Regions from separate parts of the Lysinibacillus sp. RC79 genome, predicted to be linked through region 2. Evidence: riboswitches for the same ligand, from Rfam matches in the RefSeq annotation. Region 2 holds a riboswitch; the other holds the start of a gene.
The links. A riboswitch is a leader RNA that binds a small molecule or an ion and turns the genes downstream of it on or off. The one in region 2 is predicted to bind cobalamin.

Region 1: another riboswitch for cobalamin. It lies ahead of cobT (nicotinate-nucleotide--dimethylbenzimidazole phosphoribosyltransferase); the one in region 2 lies ahead of ABH968_RS20310 (ribonucleoside-diphosphate reductase subunit alpha).

What each region holds. Positions count from the first base shown of each region.
Region 1 covers NZ_JBGCCD010000003.1:44,650-56,999, reverse strand. Annotated here, with positions in the region: gene ABH968_RS04035 (hypothetical protein) at 180-320, opposite strand; gene ABH968_RS04030 (YheC/YheD family protein) at 636-1,400, shown strand; cobalamin riboswitch at 1,669-1,845, shown strand; gene cobT (nicotinate-nucleotide--dimethylbenzimidazole phosphoribosyltransferase) at 1,961-3,016, shown strand; partial or broken gene ABH968_RS04020 (response regulator transcription factor) at 3,494-3,697, opposite strand; gene ABH968_RS04015 (class I SAM-dependent methyltransferase) at 4,311-5,450, shown strand; gene ABH968_RS04010 (phosphopantetheine-binding protein) at 5,472-5,753, shown strand; gene ABH968_RS04005 (beta-ketoacyl-[acyl-carrier-protein] synthase family protein) at 5,761-7,005, shown strand; gene ABH968_RS04000 (phytoene desaturase family protein) at 6,998-8,566, shown strand; gene ABH968_RS03995 (N-acyl homoserine lactonase family protein) at 8,589-9,323, shown strand; gene ABH968_RS03990 (phytoene desaturase family protein) at 9,338-10,687, shown strand; gene ABH968_RS03985 (acyl-CoA thioesterase) at 10,700-11,134, shown strand; gene ABH968_RS03980 (hypothetical protein) at 11,153-12,163, shown strand; gene ABH968_RS03975 (BtrH N-terminal domain-containing protein) at 12,185-12,350, shown strand, end outside.
Region 2 covers NZ_JBGCCD010000026.1:55,912-68,261, reverse strand. Annotated here, with positions in the region: gene cbiB (adenosylcobinamide-phosphate synthase CbiB) at 1-890, shown strand, start outside; gene ABH968_RS20350 (pyridoxal phosphate-dependent aminotransferase) at 877-2,088, shown strand; gene ABH968_RS20345 (histidine phosphatase family protein) at 2,284-2,892, shown strand; gene ABH968_RS20340 (bifunctional adenosylcobinamide kinase/adenosylcobinamide-phosphate guanylyltransferase) at 2,905-3,480, shown strand; gene cobS (adenosylcobinamide-GDP ribazoletransferase) at 3,521-4,297, shown strand; gene ABH968_RS20330 (histidine phosphatase family protein) at 4,270-4,869, shown strand; gene ABH968_RS20325 (bifunctional adenosylcobinamide kinase/adenosylcobinamide-phosphate guanylyltransferase) at 4,818-5,210, shown strand; gene ABH968_RS20320 (ECF transporter S component) at 5,686-6,183, shown strand; gene ABH968_RS20315 (hypothetical protein) at 6,180-6,863, shown strand; cobalamin riboswitch at 6,974-7,161, shown strand; gene ABH968_RS20310 (ribonucleoside-diphosphate reductase subunit alpha) at 7,276-9,537, shown strand; gene ABH968_RS20305 (ribonucleotide-diphosphate reductase subunit beta) at 9,550-10,590, shown strand; gene ABH968_RS20300 (ABC transporter ATP-binding protein) at 10,899-12,350, shown strand, end outside.

The sequences.
Region 1 (12,350 bases), on a different contig from region 2:
AATTGAAAAATTTCGGATTGTCAACATGGTCCATACCTTTTTCAACAAAACTGCTTCGTTCGTTTAAGTACATTTCTTCAAATAGTTATTTGTTGTATTAAGAGGAAAAGGCTCTTTTGATTTACATTTCGGAGTACCGAATGCCAACATTCATTATTATCTCTTACACCTAATGATCCTTATATCGATAGACCACTCGCCCAAATTCCTTTAAAACCGACTTCCTCTACAACTTTTGCGGAAAGACCGTTATGGGATTCCATTAAAAATTCAAGTTTGTCTGAATATATTTTTTTAAAAAAATTCGTCCTTTTTTTCAATATCTCCCATCTCCCCATACTCGACATGTCTATATGACTAAAAGTAAAGATTAGCAGGGCAAATATATTAGAAGCTAATGATTTTGAAATCAATAAAATGGATGTATTGAGAACAATCATAATGCTACTTTTCTAGTGTAGTAAATTTATTTTGACTCTAACAGAAAAATAGGAGATATTAGTCGCGTTACCAAGTCTCACTCACCCATGCAAGATAAATCTATTTACATACAATACAGTAACCTCCATAAGTGGGGAGGACTACACTATTAATACAAAAGAAATAAAAATATCTAACTAAATGAGGTGAGTTTATTGAAAAACGGACTTGGAAAATGGGAACAATTCTTACTGTTAAAACAAAATCCTTTAACAACTAACTGCATTCCAGAATCAACACTTTACAGTCTAGAAAACCTAATCTATTTATTAAATAAGTATGAGTATATTTATGTGAAACATGATAGCACTGGACAAGGAAGAGCAATGTATAAAGTATACAAAAGAAAAGATGGACACTATTGTTTTAACGGATTTACCATGCAAGGTGAAGAAATAAATAAGTGTGTAGCAGCAATTGAGGATTTCCATCAAGTTCTACATCCATATGAGAAACACGGTAGATTAAGCGGAATTTATATTATACAGGAGGGGGTCAAAAGTCTAACCCCTGATGGGGATTCAATATCCATTCGTGTTCATGTTCAAAATCTAAAGGGAAAATGGGTAATTGGTGGAATTTACGGAAGGATTGCAGCTGAGGATCATGGGATTGTCAATTCAAATCGGGGTTCTCAAGCAATATCGATGGATGAATTATTATCAGGTTATTTGATGATGGATAATACAAAGAAAGATCAAACAATAGATTCTCTAAAAGAAGATTCAATTTTAGCAGCTGAAGTAATAGCATCCCACTTTCCTTGTAGAGAATATGGCATTGATTTTGGAATAAATCTTGAAGGAAAACCTGTATTATTTGAAGTAAATACAACGCCAAGCATACGTAGTTTTGCCAAAGTTGATAGAGCGATTTGGAAGAATATTGTTGAGATTAGGAAAATGCAAAATGAAGGCTAAGTTTGAAATGTAGTTATTTTTCATGTTAGTCATCAGCATATTTCTATTCAATAGACTTACATCCTAAAATTACTTTCCCTACTATAATTTTAGGAAAGAAGAAACTTAATTGCATCCGTTACTTGTGAACGATTAGGAATTTACCTAGAAAAAATGGATTATGGTTGGGTAGGCGCGATATGAATCAATTTTCGAAGGAATCCCTGGAACAATTTTTCATTTAATCAAATATATTGACACAAAAACCACTTTCCCGTAGATTTAAAGTAATTGCATAAAAGCATTAGGTGCCCATTGCGGGAGAATAGGGAATAAAGTGAAAAGCTTTAGCGGTCCCACCACTGTAAAAGGGAGTTTCATAGAGAATGCCACTAGCATCGTTCTGGGAAGGTTCTACGAAATGTTGAAATTGAGCCAGGAGACCTGCCTATCTGCTTCGTATTATATAGACGATGGAAAAGTCTGTAGTTTATTTGTTATGGAATAAACTACAGGCTTTTTATTTTTTTCTCTAAATCAATCTTCGAGTAACAAGGGCAAAAAAGAAAGGGGAAATTTTCATGCAATTATTACAACAGACGATTCAAAACATTCAAAGTGCTGACAACAAAATGACGGGGAAGGCAAGAGAACGCATAGATGCACTTTGCAAGCCTCCTGGAAGCTTGGGAAGACTAGAGACCCTTGCTGTGCAACTATCCGGAATTACAGGCGAACAATTTCCTGTGATTGATAATAAAGCGATTATTGTCTGTGCCGCAGATCATGGTGTTTGTGATGAAGGGGTGACATCTAATCCACAAAATGTGACGGTCTTTCAAACATTAAATTTTCCTAGAGGAGGGACTGGTGTCTGTGCTATCGCAAAAATCACAGATGCTAAAATTGTCACAGTAGATGTTGGCGTAAAAGAAGATATTCCACATGATGCTGGTGTCATCCTAAAAAAAATTAAATATGGAACGGACAATATGGCAAAAGGTCCTGCTATGTCAAGGGAAGAAGCCATTCAATCTATTGAAGTAGGAATTGAGGTAGCTACGGAAGAAATAAACAAGGGGATAAATGTACTCGGGACAGGTGAAATGGGTATTGGCAATACCACGCCGAGTGCTGCCATATTATCGGTTCTTCGCGAATGTCATCCGAATGAAGTGACAGGCTTCGGTGCAGGTGTTGGACCAGGGGGAATAGCACATAAAGTAGAAGTCATTCACAATGCTATTGTATTAAATAAACCAAATCGCGATGATGCTATTGATATTCTTGCAAAAGTCGGTGGGTTAGAAATAGGTGCTATGGCTGGAGTGATACTTGCTGCCGCCGCACATCGTAAACCTGTTGTTATAGATGGCTTTATTTCTACTATTGCTGCACTTATTGCATACGAACTCGAACCAAACGTAAAAGACTATATCATTCCTTCTCATGCCTCTGAAGAACCAGGTGCAAAAATTGCTGCTGAAATGCTCGGGGTTGAACCGATGCTACAGATGAATATGAGATTGGGCGAGGGCTCTGGTGCAGCTTTAGCATTTCCTATATTGGACGCAGCTTGCTCCATGATGAAAAATATGGCTACATTAGAAGAATCTATACTGCTGTTAGAAAAGTAATCATAGATTATGAATTCTTTTTCTATTAAACCTTAATAAAATAGGAAAAGCTTAAGTAGAGAAAAGGAACTAAGTTGGGTATATCTCTTGACTCTGTTCTTTTAATCTCTGCTTTAACTACTTTAGAGTATTCTTTAACATTCTAAAAGGTTCTATGCCCTCCAATACTAATTTTATAATTTTTTATGTTACACATTTAATGATAGGTGAGGTTTAAATGTTATTTTATAAATACTTGGTAAATTATGAGGTAAACAGATTATTATAGGATTCTAATGAAACGGAGTTTATGATTGGATTTTATAACCCCTTGTCTAGAAAATGCATGAGAAAAAAATTTAAATGATAAAGTATGCTATAAATAATTGCATGCTTTATTTTCTTTAAAAATAAGTTAGCGAGATTAGCATGATATGTATTTAAAGTTACATATATAATATTTGGGGAAAGAAATTGAAAGTTTGTAGTGTATCAAATTCAAATATGCAAAAGCCCTAATTTTATTGCTATGACAACCGCACCAACACGAGAATCTACGTTTAGCTTTCGGATAATAGAAGAGATATGATGCTCAACTGTTCTCTTACTAATTCCTAATTCCTCACTAATATCATTATTTGTTTTATCTTCAGCTATCTTTTGCAAAATTTTATACTCTTTGGGTGTAAGTATACTCAAATTAAACACTCCTATCTATCTAATTATTATAAAGGCATAATAGCACGAATTGACATAAAATTCTACTTATTAGAAAAAAATTTACAAATCAAAATATTCGTAAATGAAATATTAATCTTAAGAAAATTGCGGGAATTACGGATTTTTTTTTGCGTAAATTCTGTTAAGTTTGAGATATAAATTACATATAAATAATTTATTAGTAAGTTTAGTTATGTGTATTTTGTATATATTTTCGGGAGATATTTTACAATGTTAAGAAGATATTTCTAGCAAATTAAAAATTAATCCCCTTTCCATTTTTTTCTATCCAGGCGCATTAAAGGTAATCGTTTTTTATCAATCTCTTTTTTCGACATCAAAAAATGAGCTCTTGTCATGTTTAATATCAAAAAATTAAGAAATTAATGATTTGTTTTAAGTTGCAGGAGTAATATCTTGTTATTATCTCCTTTATATGGATAAAATAAATATTTTTTCTAGGATATTGACAACTCTGAAAATGGTCAATATAGTTAAAAGTGTAAGTATATGTAAAAATATGTTTAAATGTATTTAAATTGGTAATTACCCAGAATATACTTGCTGGAAATTATGGGAAAGGAGTGAAAAATAGTTGGAGAATATTAATAAATGGATTGAAAATAAAGAAAAAGATCTTCATTTAAAAGTAGGATTAAATTTTTTAAATCAGTATGCAATTAGTATTATTTGTGAAATATTCAATAAGGAGAATATTTTCGGTAGTTCAAAAGCTTTGACGATTGATGAGATTATACAAAATAAAGGTTATAATATTGCAACTTCAAAAAGACCTTTAGAGTTAATGTGTAATTGGTTATGTTCAAAAAATATTTTGGAAAAAGTAATAGATGAAAATCAGGGAACTAGATATATGATTACCCAAACTATTCCATCCCCTGATTTACTACAACTTGAAAAAAGTGTGGTTGGGAAGACAATGCCAGGAGCAACGCAATTATTAAAGTTGCCACTTAAACATGCAAATGAAATATTTTTGGGCGAAATGTCACAAGAAGGTTTATATGCTCAGCAGTCTGTGTCACTATGGCAATCTTATTTTAGCCATCCTGGGATGTCTATTCCTTCAGAGATTGTTGCAGAATTCATATACGATAAAATAAAAGATAGAACGGAGCCAGTAACGATAATGGAAGTTGGAGCTGGTTCGGCTAATGGTACTCGAGCGTTATATGAATTGCTAGCTTCAAAGGATAAATTAAATTTAGTTAAGAAATTTATAATCAGTGATTTTTCAACTGATTTTATCGAGAATTGTGAAAAAAATATTAAAGATAGTTATGGCGAACAAGATATTTTTGAATTTAAACTATTTGATCTTAATATCTCACCTACAGACCAAGGGTTAGAACAAGCATCTGTAGATTTTATCTTAGGTGTTAATTGTTTGCATTATATTAAGGATTGGTCAAAACAATTTCAAGAGATTCATAGTATTTTGAAATGGGATGGGTGGTTATTATCCGCTGGGTATTTTAGAAACATTTTAGAGAAACCTTTTCATATTGAATTGCATGGCAGTTTTTTCGAAGAATACCATGATGTTATTTTAAATGAAAAGTACCGACCTGAATTTGGAATAATGACACCTGAAATATTTCAAAGTGCATTAATCGAGTCTGGATATTGTGAAATAGAAATTTGGCCACCGAGAGTGAGCTGGGAGAATTTCGATTTTTATTGTGGTGTTGTAGCTGGAAAAAAAATCCGTTAATAATAAAAGGAGAATTATATTATGGGAAATTTAACAGTAAATTTAGAGAATGAGATTAAGGAAATGATTGTAGATCGATTAGGATTAATAGATGTAGATATAGAAAGTATTGATAATGATGCCCCAATTTTTCTTTCTTTTGATGCAGATGGTTCAGGTCTAGGACTTGATTCTGTTGATGCATTAGAATTGGTTGTTGGATTAAATGAAGTTTTTGAAGTGCAGGTAACTGATGAAGATATGGCTATATTCCGTAATGTTTCTAGTATTGCAGATTTTATTCGTGAGAAAAAAGGGGTGTAAACCCGTGATGCTTAAGAACCCTATTCGAGTAGTGGTAACGGGACTTGGTGTTGTTGCTCCAAACGGCTATGATAAAGAAACATTTTATCAGGCATTATTGGATGGGAAATCTGGAATTGGTAACGTTGAACGAATCGAAATGTCTAATTTCCGCACTCAAATAGCAGGAGAGGTTAAAATTTCCTTTCCTGAAATGGCTAGAGAACATAACTTTGACCGGACTGTATCAATGGCATGTGTCGCCTTAGATGAAGCATTTAAGGATAGCGGTATAGATTCAACATATATAAGTGGATTAGGGATACGGGCTGGCATGAGTTTTGCTACTTCTTTAGGTGGAAATTCTAGAATGATGGAACATTTGAAAGAAGAATTGGATGAAAGAAAAATTCAGCCAGAATGGTTAACTGATTTAAATTTCTTTTCTAATTATATCGCTAAGAATGCTGGTGTTAAAGGGGCTATAAATTCAACCACATCTGCTTGTGCTGCTGGGACTGCTGCAGTAGGAATTGGATTTGATCAGATTAGATTGGGACGAGCAGATGTAATGATAGTAGGAGGCTCTGACCCTTTAACAGAGTTTTCAATTGCGGGTTTTCATTCCTTAAGATCTTTAAGTCCAACAGGAAGCAAGCCATTTGATGAAAATCGTGATGGGTTAGTTATTGGAGAAGGAGCTTCAATATTTATTTTGGAAAATTATGATCATGCTTTAGAGCGTGGAGCACATATATATGCAGAAATCATTGGGTATGGGCTAAGTAATGATGCATATCATATTACCTCCCCAGATCCAAACGGAGGTGGTGCTATCCGTGCAATGAAAATGGCATTACAAGATGCAAATCTAAGGCCAGATGATGTAGATTACATCAATGCACATGGTACTTCAACGTTAGTTAATGACAAAATGGAATTGAATGCCATTAATGAAGTTTTTCAAGATCACGCTAAAAAAATTTCTATTTCTTCAACTAAATCGATGACAGGTCATTGTCTAGGTGCAGCAGGAAGTATTGAATTAGCAGCTTGTGTTTTAGCAGTAGAAAGAGGTTTTGTTCCACCTACTGCAACTTTAAGTAAACCAGAAAAAGATTTTGAAGAATTCAGTTTAATTAAAAGCAAGAGTGTAAAAAAACCGATTAAAGTAGCAATGTCTAACTCCTTTGCCTTTGGTGGAAATACTGCATGTGTCATTTTAAAAAAGGCAGATGAATTGAATGTGAGAAAAGGGGTGCAATTTGACTAGTCAAGATTATGATGTAATTGTAATCGGTTCAGGGATAGGGGGACTTGCCTCGGCTAGTGCAATGGCTAGTAAAGGTTACAAGGTATTAGTATGTGAGGCTGAAGGAAGAATGGGGGGATATTGTCAGTCCTTTGACAGAAAAGGATTTCGCTTTAATTCATCAATTCATAAAATTGGTGGACCATTTCCTCGTTATTTAATTGAAAAATTTTTAAGCTTAATGGGAGAGAATAGTCAACTTGAGTGGACAGAATTTGAGGAATATGTTCAGGTAGATTCTATTAAGATAAATTCCGGATCAAAAACTTTAAATCAAGATTTGAAAGAATATTTTCCTCATGAGTCTACCCAATTAGATGTTTTCTTTTCTGATATTCGATTAGTATATAAAGAATTAATATATCTTGAAAAAAATCGAAATAATATTACTGCTTTTAATCCGACGGCAATGAAATTATTAATGCAATATCAAGTGATTACAATTGAACAATTACTTAATAAATATTTTCAAGATGAACATTTAAAAGGTATTTTATATGGACTTTGCGATGGTATGCCAGGACAAAGTGCAATAGTTTTAGTAGTATTTTTTAATTTACTAATTGGGAATAATTCAGTTCTTCCTGTTGGTGGTGCTGAAAGTATACTTAATATTATGCTAAAAGTTGTTGAAAAGGCGGAAGGAAAATTAATTTTAAATTCTCCAGTTGAACGTATTTTAGTTGAGGATGGTCATGTAATTGGTGTAGAGGTAAATGGACAAGAGATACTTAGTAAATTTGTAGTCTCTAATGCAGATATTTATACTACATATGAAAAATTAATTGGTAAAGAGCATATCCCGCCGAGGTTCCTTAATAAAATGCACAATGTTTGGAAACCAAGTTCATCTTGTTTTTCTGTTTGGCTTGGATTAGATTGTCCAATACAAGATTTGGGATGGAACGGGCAAAATGTAAACTATTACCAAGGTTATGATCGATTGTTTAATATGAAAGAAGACCTTGTCACTTCCGGAGGTCGCCTTCCAAAAGACGCCTTTTGTTGGGTAGGTACTTCTGCAAACCTTGACCCTACTGCATCGCCAAGTGGTTATTCTCAAGTTTCTTTAGGAATACCCATTTCGTACCAGTATGAAAATAGTTGGGGTATTGTAAACGGAAGAAGAGGACGAGAATATCGTGATACCAAAATGCGTTTAGCAGAACAATTAATTAATTCTGTAGAACAAATTATGCCAGGTTTACAAAAGCATATTTTTACTTCAACAATAGCGACACCACTCACTTTCGAAAGATATTCACGTAATGTAGGTGGATCATACTTAGGTTTTGCATTTGAGCCTGCATATTTACAAGATAGGATGAGACCAGAATCAAAAGGTTTACTACAGGGTTTGTATCTTAGTAGTAACTGGAGTTCAATGGGAGGTGGCTTTATAAAAGTAATGATGGAAGCTATAAGGGGCGCAGATTTAATGTTAATGGAAGATGGAAGAACAGATTTCTATGACTTTCAAAATAAATATTTTTTTGAACAGATGTCAAGCCTAAAAATATAATTTAATGAATAGGGGAACGATCTTGAAACGACCATCTACTGTGAGTATTCTGAATTGCGGAGAAATTCGTTTTAAAGGGGATTCAAATTGGATGCCCGTTCAGGCTTTCTTAATTCAAACATCTGATACAAATATTGTGGTGGATGCTGGATTTCATCCAGAAATATTAACGGACACAAAAGGATACTTAGGAATACTATCTACATTGATTGAATTAAAAGTAACTCGTGAAAATTTAATTGATAACCAAATTAAAAAACATGGGTTAACAGTTTCAGATATTGATAAAGTGATTTATTCCCATCTCCATTTCGATCATAGTGGAGGAGCTGTACTCTTTGAAGGGAAAATGCAAGAATTGGTACAGCTTGAAGAATTTAATTTTGCTCAAAACCCTAATTTTCAATTTGAATATAATAAAAAAGATATAGATTATGCTCAAAAATTCGAAAAAATTAATGGTGAATTCGATTTATATGGAGATGGGAAAATACAACTTATCCAAACACCTGGGCATTCTATTGGGCATCAATCTATATGGATTAGAGATTCTGAAAGTTATGATAAGTTGTTGTTGTGTGATGCTTCCTATACGGTTGATCAATTTATGAAGAGAGGACAATCGAAGTATCCTCATAAAAAAGAACAGGAGATTTCATCAATCAATCGACTGCATAAAATGATTGAAGAACGGCGTAAACCTGTTTTAGTTTATGCTGGTCATGATGCTACTCCTCAAATAATTTCAGTTAAATGATGGAAGGTAAATTTATGGAGGAAAAATTTGTTGACGTTGTTGTATTAGGTGACAATTTGACTGCTATTACTTCATCGATTTTGTTAGTTAAAAGAGGATTTTCGGTTCAACGCATCGGTGAGCACCCAGTTTTCGATCAGTACCCTTGTTTTCCGCTTTATCATCAAGACGCGGATCAAGGGATTCTTGGTTCTATCATAAAAGAAATAGATTTGACAATTCCAGTAAAACCAATTAATCATATTGATAATTCGTTCTTTCCAGATTTTACATGGAAGAGAACTCGTTCTTTAAAAGAACAAAAGAATTTATTATTAGATTTCTTTCCAGAGTATAACGAATCAATAAATGAATATTTTAATGTAATTGAAGGGCTTGGGAAGGAATGGTCTATTCTATTAGAATCTAATGGGGGATTAAACCCAAAGGAAATTCCATATTCAATTAGATATAGTAATCTTTCTTATGTTAATTATATTGAAAGCTTATTTAATGGAAATCAAAAACTTATTGGTATACTTTGTATTTCCCTTCCGAGTAGTGATGTTGCTTTGACTGTAATGGCTGGATACTTATATGGACAAGTTTTTGATAGTTGTATAATCGATGGTGGAATTCAACGAATTTATCAACAGATGGAAAACATGTTAAGGGAAGGGAATGTATCTCTAGACAAACCAGATATTCCTATAATTATCACACAACAAAATCCTGGTTATAAGGTGCAATATCAAAAAAATTTAGCGTGCTTTGCTAAATGTGTACTCGATACAAGAGGAGATATGCAAAATAAAAGCAGTCGATTATGTTCGGATTCTAAACTAACGTTTTTGAGTATTTTACTAGAGCTAAAGGAAGAAATACATGGTATCCCACATACTGAAATTTGGTACGATTATCCTGACTATGATTTGAATTCATATTTCAAAAGGTTAGAAAATGGGATTCTACCAACTGATATCGCTTATATTTTGTGGAATACGCATCCTAGGATGGGAAGAGCGCAAGTCGAATTACGTATAGATATCCCATTGATAGCTCTGGGGGATAGAGAAAAATATAATAAAATAATACATCAGGTTTTAGAAAAAATAGAATTTAGAATTCCAAACCTTAAAGACAAAGTTGCTAATATAGAAATATTCACCCCAGAGATGCATGCTGAAAGGACTCATTTAAGTGATGGTTCAGGTACAAGATGGGCATTTTCAGTTAAGCAGGTATTCAAAAATCCAATGAAATTAGAAGTAGCTCCAAAGTATTTTAGTACACATGATTGGGGATTCGCATGGTTTTCCGTAGCTTATATTGCTGCAAATCAAATTACTGCAAAATTAAAAAATGTTAAAGAAAGCATGAGATGAGGGGAGTAAATTTTGTCGAAAATTTTTACATTTAAAACAACTCCACGATTCAGCGATACGGATGCTTATGGAATTGTACATCATAGTAACCATTATAAGATGTTAGAGGAAGCTAGAATTAATTATGCAAATTGTGTTCTAGATTTATCTATGGAGGATTTTAATGATTTAGGATATAAATTCCCTGTTATAAAAAGTGAATGTAATTATAAAGTTCCCATCTATTACGGGGATACTTTAAATATTGATATTATCTTTAGTATTGAGAAAGCAGCTAGATTAACTTTTTCTTATACAATTTATAATGAGAGAACTAAACTAATTCATGCGACGGCTAAGACTTGTCATGTTTTTATGAAGCATGATGGAAAGCTTTGCTTAACTTATCCGGATTGGTTTATTGCAAAGATAAAATTAGCTCTAACGGAATATCAAATAGATTACTAAAAAGGGAAGTAGAAAACGATGGTTCTAATGAAGGAAAAGATATATTTTCCAAAATTATTAACTTTTCACGAGACATCAAATAATATATTGATTAGTGCTGTCAGAACTAAATTAGCTGCAGATGGACTTCGTATTAGCCCATCATTACTCTTATTACTTGGTCAAGGAATTGATTTTTTTTATCAAAGTAAAAAAGATAAGGAGAAATTTGTAGGCAATGCATTCGCAGCTAATCCTCAGTTATTGAGAGATTTATGTTTACCATTAGGATTGTACCTGGAAGATTTCCGAACAATTGATATTAGACGTTTGCAACTAGATATTAAAAGAAATCTTCTTTTAAGAGTTGCTCCTCCAATGTTAGAACTACCTGGTTATCTACTAGGTCGTGAATTTGAACTATATCCGAAAGTATTAACCCTTGTAGCAGGATTATCTGAAGATGAATCCAAAATCATACTTTTACATCCTACAAGAAAAGAATACCTATCTATTGATTACTCATCATTAAGTAATATTTGTCAAGCGAATGGTGGTATAAGATGGTTAATGATAAATAGTCCTTCGTTTTCAAAACCAGTTTTTCCATCTTTAGATTTAGGAATAACCCAAGCTTTACAGTTATGGGCATTTCGTAAATTAAATACAACGATGGGAATGAATATATTAAGAGGAGAACAAGCTTTCCAGAAGTGTATAAACGATCTCCATCTTATTAGTAATATTTCAGATGAATTTATTCAGGAACAATACTTCCATCACTTATTAAGTAATATGAATTTTGAGTTTGGAGTTACTTGGGGTAGAGACCTCCTAGTAAATGCATTACAGGAGGCTAATTCCTATATACCTGTTGGACATATTATACAGGATGCTGAAAAACTGGTGGAAGATTGGATGATATGGACAGAAATCATAAACACTAGTAAGGAATGCTATACTACTGTTTCAAAACTAGCAATTGAAAAACTAATTGAAATATCTACTTTAGAAAAAAAAATCGCAGAGTTTTTATTAACTCCACAATAGTTAGTTGAGGTGGTTAAGGAAATGATATTGAGTCAATATCCTCATCGTTTAAGTATCTCCTGCCGTTTAGGTTCTTTAAGAGATGTTCTCGAATATCATGGTTATCCCTTTAGTGAAGCAATGCTATTTGGTTTAGCTAGCGCATTATCATTCGCTTATGTTCGGCCAAACGAAAAATCAGATAATA
Region 2 (12,350 bases):
AAATGCCTCATCCAGTACGCTGGATTGGGAAACTCATTCAATCTCAAACAGAATTATGGAATAAAGGAAGAATGAGAAAATTCCGTGGCATGGTGATGGCGCTCGCTGTAGTTGGCACAACGATGTTTGTTGTGACGGCTATTATGCTACTATGCTATCGGGTAAGTCTGCTATTTGGCATCTTGGTTGAGGGCTTATTAATTGGGATTGGACTAGCACAGCGTAGCTTGAAGGAAGCGGCGATGGCTGTCTACGAACCGCTCGTCAAAGGCGATTTTGCTGAAGCTCGCGTGAAGCTTTCTTGGATTGTCGGACGTGATACGGAGAAGCTTGATGAGGATGAGATTGTACGTGGTGTTGTGGAAACGGTCTCAGAAAATACGAGTGATGGGGTAACAGCTCCTTTATTTTATGCCTTCTTATTTGGCGCAATAGGGTTATGGGGCTATAAGGCTGTCAATACGTTAGACTCTATGATTGGCTATAAAAACGAGAAATATAAAGATTTTGGTATGTTTGCTGCCAAGCTAGACGATGTACTCAATTTTATACCAAGTCGATTAACTGGCCTATTGATGGTACTAGGTACGAAAAATGAAACAAACGTATCTCTCGGTAAGCGCTTAAAACGTTGGGCACAGGATGCGAAAAAACATCCAAGTCCTAATAGTGGTTATTTAGAAGCAGCGACAGCTGTTCAATTGGGGGTACAGCTTGGTGGAAAAAATACATATCAGGGTGTCGTATCATATCGAGCAATAATGGGCGAGAAATTAGTTCCATTAACAAAAGAGCATATTGCAACGTCTGTGATTCATATGCGTATTGCGACCTTGCTCTTTACGCTTGTTATGTTAGCAGTGGAGGTGTTAATTTTTGCAATTACCTAATCACGGAGCAAATCCGCAAAATGTTTATCATCAGCTAGGACTTAATATGCCCGAAGAGGTGTATGATTTTAGCGAAAATGTTAATTCGGCAGGGCCACCCCCGTTTGTTGAGGCGCGTTGGCGGACATTTTATCCGCTTATTCAACGTTATCCAGATCCGGACGGTGAGCCGTTTTTATCAAAGGTGTCAGTTTTTCATGATGTTCAGAAAGATTCTATATTATTAGGCAATGGTGCATCGGAGCTTTTTAGTGTTCTAGTGAGATGCTACGCCAATAAGCGTGTTATTATCGTACATCCAACTTTTTCAGAATATGAACGAACATTAACAGCAGTAGGCGCTGAAATTGTGCCGATTATTGTCGAGGATATTGTCCACTACACATTGCCGATGGAGCATCTAAAGCGTGAAATGGTGAACGCAGATGCTTTATATATTTGTACACCGAACAATCCGACGGGGGTGCTTCCAAAGAAAGAGGAGCTTCTCGAATTAATCTCTCACGGTGCAAAGGTCAATTGTGAGCTTGTCATTGATGAGGCATTTATTGACTGGGTAGATGAAGCCTGTTCATTGATCCAATATGTGGCAGAAAATCCTCATTTGATCATCGTTCGTTCGATGACAAAAATGTATGCGATTCCAGGATTACGCTTAGGCTATTTAGTGGCGAGCCCAATAGTTGTTGCTGATCTAAAGTCTATCCTACCGCATTGGAACTTGAATGCCTTTGCCCTTGTTATAGGTACAGGCTGTTTAGATGAACATGTATATTGTGAGCAAGCCATTGCCTATGCTAAAAATCAACGGGAAGCGCTACAGAGCTATTTACAAGAAAATGGTTGTCAGGTGACGAATAGTGTAACGAATTATGTATGTTTTGCATTACCAAAAAATCAGCAAGCAGATACATTTTTTACATACTGTTTATCAAAGGGCGTCGTGCTGCGCCATACAAAAAACTTTATGGGCTTAAATGGTGAATGGTTCCGAATTGGAATTAAGGATATTGCAGCCATGACATATTTACAGAATTGTTTGCAGGAGTGGTTTAACTTCTTTCAGCAGAAGTCTCCCACCTCTTTAGTTGGTGAAATGAATGAGGTTTTAAGTCTCCTTTCAGCGGGTGTCCAATCATTCGCTGAAATAGAGGAACTCAGTCTAAGAACGCCACGTCCTGTGGCAACGACTGAGTGACCAACTTCGTGTTGGCCTAAAGCCTCCGGCGGATGTCACGGAATCGGAAAGGAGTGCTTAGGGGATGTTAGCCTAAAACCATCGCATCCATGCGATAACGGCTAACTGACCTGCATCGTGCAGGCCTAAGCACAAAGCCGATTCCGGACGCAATTATGCCGGGGCATAATTGATTGCAAATTAGGGGTGAGAAAGTTGACAACTTTTTATTTAGTGAGACATGGTGAAACGATGTGGAATAAAGAGCAGCGGCTACAGGGATGGTTAAATTCGCCATTATCTGAAAATGGTATTTTACATGCAGAAAAACTTCGAGATCATTTGGAGAATGTCTCTTTTACAGCGGCATACAGCAGTTCAAGTGGCCGTGCTAAGGAAACGATGCATATTCTTCTAGGTAATCGACAGCTTCCAATCTATTATGAGGATAATTTACGGGAGATTTTTTTAGGAGATTGGCAAGGAAAAACCGTTGAGGACATTATGACTACGCATCGCCTTGACTATGAATTATATACCGATTATCCTGGACAATTCGTCGCAACCCATACGGAAAGCTTTGGTACGGTAACAGAACGAGCCATGTTTACGTTAAAGAAAATTGCAGAAAAATATCCCGAAAATAATGTTTTAATTGTGTCACATGCTGTAACGATTAAATGCATCATTAACGCCATTTTAGGGCGCAGCATCAATCAGCTGTGGGCAGAACCATTTATTAATGGTACAAGTGTCACGATTATTGAACAAGTCGAGCAACGATGGCTCGTGAAAGATATCGGTAACATTCAACATTTACAATAGGAGGCGTAACTAATGCCACTGATTTTCATTACAGGGGGAGTACGCAGTGGTAAATCCCACTTTGCTGAAAAAGCGGCTGTTACTCACTATCAAACAGAGTTTAACCAAGCGCGACGACTTATTTATATTGCTTCTGGAGTAGCATTGGACCATGAGATGGAGAAGCGAATAGTGCGTCATCAGGCAGACAGACGTGCACAAAATATTGAATGGCTGACGATAGAAGCACCTTATGACATAGCAAATACATTACATAAACTGACCGATGGAGATATTGTGTTATGGGACTGTGTTACGACTTGGCTGACAAATGCTTTTTACGAGGGTTTTGACACGGGAACTCCCTGTGTGGAACAACCTGGCTGTTTAGAGCAAAAGCTTGATGTTTTAAAAAAAGCGGTAGAGACGTTACTTGAGAAAAGGGTGACGTTTTTTATCGTCTCGAACGAATTATTCGATGAGCCTCCATATTCTAGCGAGGAAGTAGAATTATACCGACAAACCCTTGGGAGATTACATCAATGGTTCGTTTCTATAGCGGATGAGGCATATGAAATAAATTATGGTGTCGTAAAGAAATGGAAATAATGAATGACACTTTGAAAATAAAAAGAAGGAAGGCAAGACGATGAAAAATTTCTGGCATAGCATACAACTTGCATTTCAATTTTTTACAGTTTTGCCGGTACATAAAGAAATTCCTTTAACTAAATCAACTATTACAGGGATGTTCGCCTTTTTGCCGTGGATAGGGGCTCTCATGGGTACAGCAGTGGCGGCGGTAATCTATGGTTTGACAGAATGGACGGCAAGCAGTGAGATCCTGCTTACCTTTGTGATTGTCGGATTATTTGCCTTATTTACGGGTGGTTTACATTTAGACGGTTTTATTGATATGGGGGATGCTTATTTTTCGTATCGAGATCGTGAGAAGCGGCTTGAAATTTTAGATGATCCACGTGTTGGCGCATTTGGAGTGCTATCCGTGCTATTTTTAGTGCTTGGCAAATTTGTCATACTGCATGAGTTATTCGTACAGTATAAGTTAGCGCTGTGGATGCTTGTGTTTATTCCGTTACTAACACGAGTAGGCATGAGCTTTTATTTTATGTCGCTCAAGTGCTCAAAAGAAAAGGGGCTAGCCTACTTTTTTAAAACACATATTAAACCGGGATTACTTATTTGCTTTATGCTTTTAACACTAGTTGTAGCGTATAGCAGTTTGTTGTTTGTCGTAGGCTTCACCATTGTTCCATTCGTGTTGATGGCTGTATTAGCGATTGCCTTTTTAGTCTTTCGTCAATTTACAGTGCGAAACTTTGGTGGCGTTTCTGGAGATTTACTTGGTGCATCAATTGAAGGAATGGAGGTTGTTCTGTGGGTGACGTTGTTATTGTGCACTTAATGAGACATGCACCAACTAAGGAAAATTTGGAGAAGCGTTATATCGGCTGGACAGATTCTTCATTAGCTGATGCATCTTTGCTAGCTATTTTAGATCAAGATGTCACGAAGGTGTATGGTAGTGATTTGCTGCGTTGTAGGGAAACAGCTGCTCATTATTTTCCGAATGCAATATACGTGTCTGATAGGAGATTTCGAGAGTCGAACTTCGGTGAATTTGAAGGGCGCACATATGAGGACTTAAAATCAGATAGTCGTTATTGTGCATGGTTAGATGATCCCGTTCAGTCACCACCTCCAAAGGGGGAAGGCTTTGATGCTTTTTGTGCACGTGTCATTGAAGGGTTCACTGTACTACCAAAAGGTGAAGATGTTTATCATCTCGTTGTCCATGGTGGAGTGATTCGAGCACTTCTTGTAGAATTTGCACCGACTGAGCAATCTTTTTGGTCGTATCAATCACCGCATGATAAAATGTTTTCTTTAACGTTTACAAGAAAGGCTTGGGAGGAGGGAGCGAGATGCATGTCTTTATCGGAGGCGCCTATAGTGGAAAAACCGACTATGTCATGAATTTGCTTGCAGGACAAAAAGTTGAGCTAGTAGATGGCGATCTACCTGATGGTACTCCTACCTGTGATGTACTAGTTATTAAAAACTTAGAGAAGTGGCTCGTGACACAAGATCTTGAGGATGATGAACCTCTTGTTAGAACCATTTTGACAAGACTAAAGACTCTTGAAGAAAATTGTGCCCTGTATATTATAGTGACCGATATGGGACGTGGAGTAGTGCCGATGGAAAAGCAGGCGCGATTATTGCGCGATACATGTGGGCGTTTGTACCAGGCATTATTTGCTGAAGCCGAACAAGTCGTACGCATTTGGTACGGTATAGGAGAACAAATCAAATGATATAGTTTTTGAAAAATTTAGAATGCTTTTCATAAAAAATGTTGGGGATGACGATTGTTAAAACGTATGCTATATATATTAAGTTGATTGGAGTGAAGGCTGGGTGACTCCTTGGGGATCAGCATCTCATCGGACGCCCCCAGGAAGCTTTGCTCTGCGCGAAAGCAAAGTGTCAGCGACAATGTTTTATCTGTGCGAAAGCGAAGCGACAGCAACAATGTTTTAACTGTGCGAAAGCGAAGCGACAGCAACAATGTTTTATCTGTGCGAAAGCGAAGCGACAGCAACAATGTTTTAACTGTGCGAAAGCGAAGCGACAGCAACAATGTTTTAACTGTGCGAAAGCGAAGCGACAGCAACAATGTTTTATCTGTGCGAAAGCGAAGCGACAGCAACAAAGCACCCAGTCGGAACGGAAATCAACCACACGTTATAATGAGCAAATCACTAAATATAAAAGGAAAGAGGAAATGGAATGGATCGACAAAAATTGATGAAGTTGACGCTTACAGCTATGGTAGCGGCAATTTGTGCAGTGGGTGCAGTCATTAAAATTCCAACACCATTTATTACAACTGCTGCGCTTGACGCTGCTCCTGCATTTTTAAGCGTTGTATTTTTATCTCCAGTATTAGCAGGGGTTGCAGGGGCAATTGGGCATTTGATTTCAGCCTTAACTTCGGGTTTTCTATATGGACCACTGCATATTATTATCGCAGTAGAAATGTTTATTGTTGTATGGGTCTTTGGGGTTATGCATAAAAAAGGAATGCATTTCTGGAAATGGCCTGTGGCATTTATATTAAATGGCGTTGTGGCACCCTTACCATTTTACTTTATCATTAGTCCGGCATTTTACTGGGCGTCACTGACTAGTCTTCCATTGGCAACACTCATAAATCTGGTGATCGTTGCAATTGCGATGCCAATTCTCTCTAAGGTGTTTGTGCGTAAGGAAGGTCGAGTACATTGAGAAATGCAATAAAAATAGGTGAGCTGATTGCTACAACAGATAATTCCGCAGCAATTGGTGAAAAACCACAAGATGTTGTGTCTGCTCCAGACAAACTAACGGCATACTTAACGGCACGTGTTACTTTTTTAGAGCAGCTTGCTGCAAATGCTTTACCAAGCCATATTTTACTCGCTAATTTTTCAGGGGATGCAGCATGGTCTCGTTATGTTACGGGCATTCAGCAGGTTTTTGATGAGGCGGGTCTTAATTGTCCGCAAATAGACGGTAGTACAGAGTCCAATATGCCGACTCTACAATCAGGCTTGTCTATAACGATGCTAGGTGAGCAGCAAAAACGCACAGCGACTATGCATGAGCAGCTTAGTTGGTACACCTATGGACTACCGCTTGTAGGCAATGAAATTCTTGCCCAACCTGAAGATGTCGCACAGCTGCAACCTATTTTTCAGGCGTGGAAAGAGGAAATAGTGCAGCAAGTATGGCCAGTTGGGTCAAAAGGTTTACAAGCGGAATTTACCCGGCTTTTTGGCGAGCAACAAGTTAAAAGTCCGTTAGATGTTGAGAAATCGGCTGGTCCATGTGCAGTAGTTTTGCTAGGAATACAGCCAGAAAAAGAGCAGCTAGCACAAAAAAAATTCCCTAGAAATTTTGAAAAACTACGTAAAACTGCATTGTAATTGGGCTTGCTTCGAGAAAATGTAGCACTTTAAAAATTTTAAAGTGCAAAACGCCTATTGCAACAATAAACACAATATGTTAGATTTGTTTAGGAGTTAAAACACAATATATAGTATTTTGGACGAGCGGTACCAATATGGTTTAAAAGGGAATTCGGAAAAAGAGTCATCTTAGGCCGAAGCTGTCCCCGCAACTGTAAGTGCTGACAAATGATGAATAGGCCACTGTGAAGAACGGGAAGGCCATCATTTGGAGGAAGCATGAGCCAGGAGACCTGCCGAGATGTTCAAGACAGCAACACATTCTTCGGGGATTGAGAAGTGGAGGCGAGAGATTTGTTCACTTCTTTGTGTGCATGTCCTTCATTTCCATTTCCGATTTTACAGCGATCACGTAACCGATAAATGTTGCGTGATCGTTTTTTGTGTTGCTGTAGAAGGAAAGGGAGAGAATGTATACATGACAATTCAAATCGAACAGCAAATGACTAAGCTCAAGAAAAGTTACACGGAGGATGAACTCGAAAGTTTTGTAAGGTTATCGGATCGATGGCTACGAAAAAACGACAATGCCACATTTGAAGCATGGGCAGATGCGATGATTTTACAAACGCTTAGCCTCATTGATGAGGAGGAGCCATACTGGACATTTGTTGCAGCTCAAGTTTATTTAGAAAAACTATATGATCAATTTGCAATGCGCCGTGGAGTTTCAGTGAAGGATGTATATAAAGTTTTCCCAGAACAATTAGCACACTATACAGAAGCTGGTTTGTATCATGAAAGTTTAACAACAAAGTATAGTGAGCAGGAGCTTCAGGAACTCGCTTCTTTTTTAGAATCAAGTCGAGATGAGTTGTTTACGTATATTGGTTTAAAAACATTAATGGACCGCTATGTAGTCCGAGATTACACGAAAACACCAGTGGAGCTACCGCAGGAACGATGGATGGTTATTGCGATGACCCTGATGCAGGATGAAACAGAAAATCGTTTAGAAAAAGTACGTGAATCTTACTGGGCGATGAGTAATTTATATATGACTGTTGCCACACCGACATTATCGAATGCAGGTAAAACACATGGACAGTTATCTAGCTGCTTTATCGATACAGTAGATGATAGTTTACAAAGTATTTATGACACGAATACAGATGTCGCAACATTATCGAAGTACGGCGGTGGCATTGGAGTTTATATGGGCAAAATTCGTAGCCGAGGCTCATCTATTAAAGGCTTTAAAGGTGCATCAAGTGGCGTTTTACCATGGATTAAACAACTTAATAATACGGCGGTTTCAGTCGATCAGCTAGGTCAACGACAAGGAGCTATTGCTGTTTATTTAGATATTTGGCATAAAGACGTCTTTACGTTTTTAGATTTACGCTTAAACAATGGGGATGAGCGTCTGCGTGCCCATGATATTTTCACAGGGCTGTGCTTACCGGATTTATTTATGGAAACTGTTGAGGAACGCGGGGAATGGCATTTATTTGATCCGCATGAAGTGCGAGAGGTCATGGGCTTCTCATTAGAGGATTCCTACGATGAGAAAAAGGGTGACGGCTCTTTCCGTACAAAATATGCGGAATGTATCGCGAATCCATTATTAAGTCGTGAAGTCGTACCAGCCATTGATATTATGAAGCGTATTATGCGCTCACAGCTTGAAACAGGCGTGCCGTTTATGTTCTATCGAGATGAAGTCAATCGCATGAATCCGAATAAGCATGAAGGGATGATTTACAGTTCGAACCTGTGCACAGAAATTTTCCAAAATATGTCAGCTACTGAATTTGAGTCGATTACCCTAGAGGATGATGTCATCGTAACGCGTCGCAAGCCTGGAGATTTCGTTGTATGTAACTTGTCATCTATCAATTTAGGCCGAGCAGTTCCGGCTGGTGTTCTAGAACGATTGATCCCAGTTCAAGTACGTATGTTAGATAACGTTATTGCGCTAAATACAATTCCAGTAAAACAAGCAGAGCGTACGAACTTACGCTACCGTGGTATTGGGCTTGGAACATTTGGCTGGCACCATTTATTAGCTTTGAAAGAAATTCAATGGGAGTCTGAGGAAGCTGTAGAATTTGCGGACAAGCTATATGAGGAAATTGCCTATTTAACGATTCGTGCTTCTAACGATTTGGCATGTGAAAAAGGAGCCTACCCATTATTTGAAGGTTCAGATTGGCATACTGGTGCGTATTTTGACAAACGTGGCTATGACAGTCATAAGTGGAATGCATTACGTGCCGCGGTTGCTGAAAAAGGTATGCGTAACGGCTATGTCATGGCAGTTGCACCTAACTCATCAACATCCATTTTAGCGGGCAGTACAGCTACGATTGATCCGATCTTCCAGAAGAGTTATTCAGAGGAGAAGAAGGATTACAAAATTCCAGTAACAGTACCAGATCTATCACCTGTGACGACTTGGTATTATAAATCTGCTTATTTTATCGATCAAAATTGGACAATCAAGCAAAATGCTGCACGAGCACGTCATATCGACCAAGGCATTTCACTTAATTTATATGTTCAAAATACGATTAAGGCGAAAGATTTACTAGCATTGCATATGAATGCTTGGGCGAGCGGTGTGAAAACGACTTATTATGTGCGCTCAACGTCTGTAGAATTGCTAGAATGTGAGTCTTGCGCGAGCTAGGAGGAAGTAACAATGACAACTATTACAAAACGACAAATTATGGATAAGGATGCACCGAACCGTTCAACAGGAATCGTGAACGGACGCTCTTCTAACATTTTAAACTGGGATGATGTCCGTTTTAGCTGGGCTTATCCAAAGTATAAAAAAATGCTAGGTAACTTCTGGACACCGTTTGAAATTAATATGAGCAATGATGTCAAACAGTTTCCAGGTCTATCAGCAGATGAACAGGAGTCCTTTTTAAAAATCATTGGCTTGCTGGCACTATTAGATAGTGTACAAACAGATTTTGCGGGGAAAGTAGCCGATTATTTAACAGATTCAAGTTTGAATGCACTCATGATTATTTTAGCGCAACAAGAGGTAATCCATAATCACTCTTATTCCTATGTGCTATCAAGTATTGTGAACAAAGACGAGCAGGATCGTACGTTTGACTTTTGGCGTACAGAGCCAGTGCTAGAGCGACGGAATGATTTCGTTATTAAGGGCTACCAAGCATTTTCAGAGGAGCCAACTGTTGAAAATATGCTAGAAGCGATTGTTTATGATGTGATTTTAGAAGGTTTATTCTTCTATTCTGGCTTTGCGTTCTTCTATCATTTAGCACGCAATCAAAAGATGGTGGCCACGTCAACGATGATTAATTATATTAATCGCGATGAGCAGCTACATGTGGATTTATTTGTGAAGATTTATCAGGAGCTATTAGAGGAATATCCTGAATACGATACACCTGAACGAGCAGCTCGTGTCCAAGAGATCTTCCGTGAAGCCGTTCAGCTAGAAATCGATTGGGCCAATGAAGTGATTGGCGATAAAGTTGCAGGCCTCGATGTCGAAGATGTGCACGATTATGTACATTTCTATGCCAATGTACGCTGTAATCAGCTTGGCGTAGAGCGTCCATTTGAAGGTTATCGCAAAAATCCATTGAAGTGGGTTAAAGCGTATGAGGATGTTGACTTAGGAAAAACAGATTTCTTCGAGCAACGTTCTCGCCAATATGTGAAGGTCAATGTAGAAGATAACGGCTTTGATGATTTGTAAGAAGGAACCACGCGAGCGAAAAGCTTGCGTGGTTTTTTTAGTTAAGGCAAAACTAAGTTGATATTGACGAAGTGTATACTTTTGTATACACTTGTATGCAAAGAAGGTGAATTAAAAACAAGAAAGAAGTTTTCGATATGCTGAAGGTTGGATTAAAAAGCATGATGGTAGTAGAGGCGTTAAGGGTTGATTACCATGCTACAACAATATCAAGATATTACGTGTCTCGAAAAACTTCATCGCAATTGGGAATGATTTTCAGTTATAATTAGGAGCGAATGTGATTTAAATGGAACGGAGACGAAAGAATGCAAGCAATTAAACAGCTAGGAGGGTATTTAGGGCCCTATAAATTTTTTACCTTGATTGCGCCATTATTAATGGTGCTAGAGGTAACGATGGATTTACTGCAGCCTACTATTATGCAGCATATGATCGATACGGGTATTGCCAATGGCGACAATCCTTATGTGCTGAAAATGTTCGTATGGATGCTAATTAGTGCGATATTCGGACTTGTTGGTGGGATTGGCTGCTCCTATTATAGTTCAAAGGCAGCTATCCATTTTGCATCGGATGTTCGTCAGTCACTTTATGAAAAAATGATGACGTATTCGGCAAAGGAACGTGATGCTTTTACTACAGGGAAGCTTATTACGATTTTAACGAGCGATGTGGAAAGTGTTCAGCGCGCGTTTATGATGACATTGCGTATTTTTGTGCGTGGTCCACTATTATTTATTGGAGCCGTTATTATTGTTTTTGTGACGGCACGTGAGCTATTTTCTATACTTCTTATGATCGTGCCGATATTGATTATTGCGATGTACTTTTTCACAAAGTACTCAGGTGTGCTATACCGTAGAGTGCAGGAAGCAATTGATGGTGTTAATACGAAGCTTCAAGAGAATTTAGCGGGGATTCGTGTCGTTAAGGCGTTCCGTCGTGAAACGCAACAGATTGAACAATTTAGTGGACTTAATGATACGCTGACGAAACGCTTTATTACAGCCGAGCAAATTGTTGGCGTGCTCGTGCCATTTACGATGTTCGTTGTCAATCTAGGAATTGTAGCAGCGCTTTGGCTTGGGGCTATTAAAGTAGAAGCCGGCACATTACAGGTTGGTGTAATCCTCGCGTTTATTAACTATTTAACGATTATACTAAATGGATTGATGACTTCTAGCATGGTGCTGATGCAAATTGCACGTGCTATTCCTTCAGGGGAGCGTATCGTAGACGTCTTAAATAAAGAAGTAGCGATCAAGGAAGCAGAAAATCCGCTTACATCACCAATTCAAGGGGCGATTGACTTCCAAAATGTGAGCTATCGTTATTATGAATCGGCTGAGGATGTTCTAAAAAATATCACATTTTCCGTAAAGCCGGGACAAACGGTAGGCCTAATCGGAAAAACAGGCAGTGGAAAATCAACGTTAGTGAAGCTATTACCACGTTTATTTGACCCAACGAGTGGAGAAATCCGCTTGGATGGAAAGCCTCTCAAAGATTATGCATTATCAACTTTACGTAAACATATCGGCTTTACCTCTCAAAAAGCATTACTGTTCTCAGGTGCAATTAACAATAATATCCGTCTTGGCAAGGAGGATGCAACATCCGAGGAATTACAGCAAGCTCTAGATGCAGCGTGTGCTACTGAATTTGTGGACCGACTAGATAAAGGCTTAGCGCATGAACTTTCACAAGGGGCAACCAATCTCTCTGGCGGCCAAAAGCAACGATTAGCGTTAACGCGT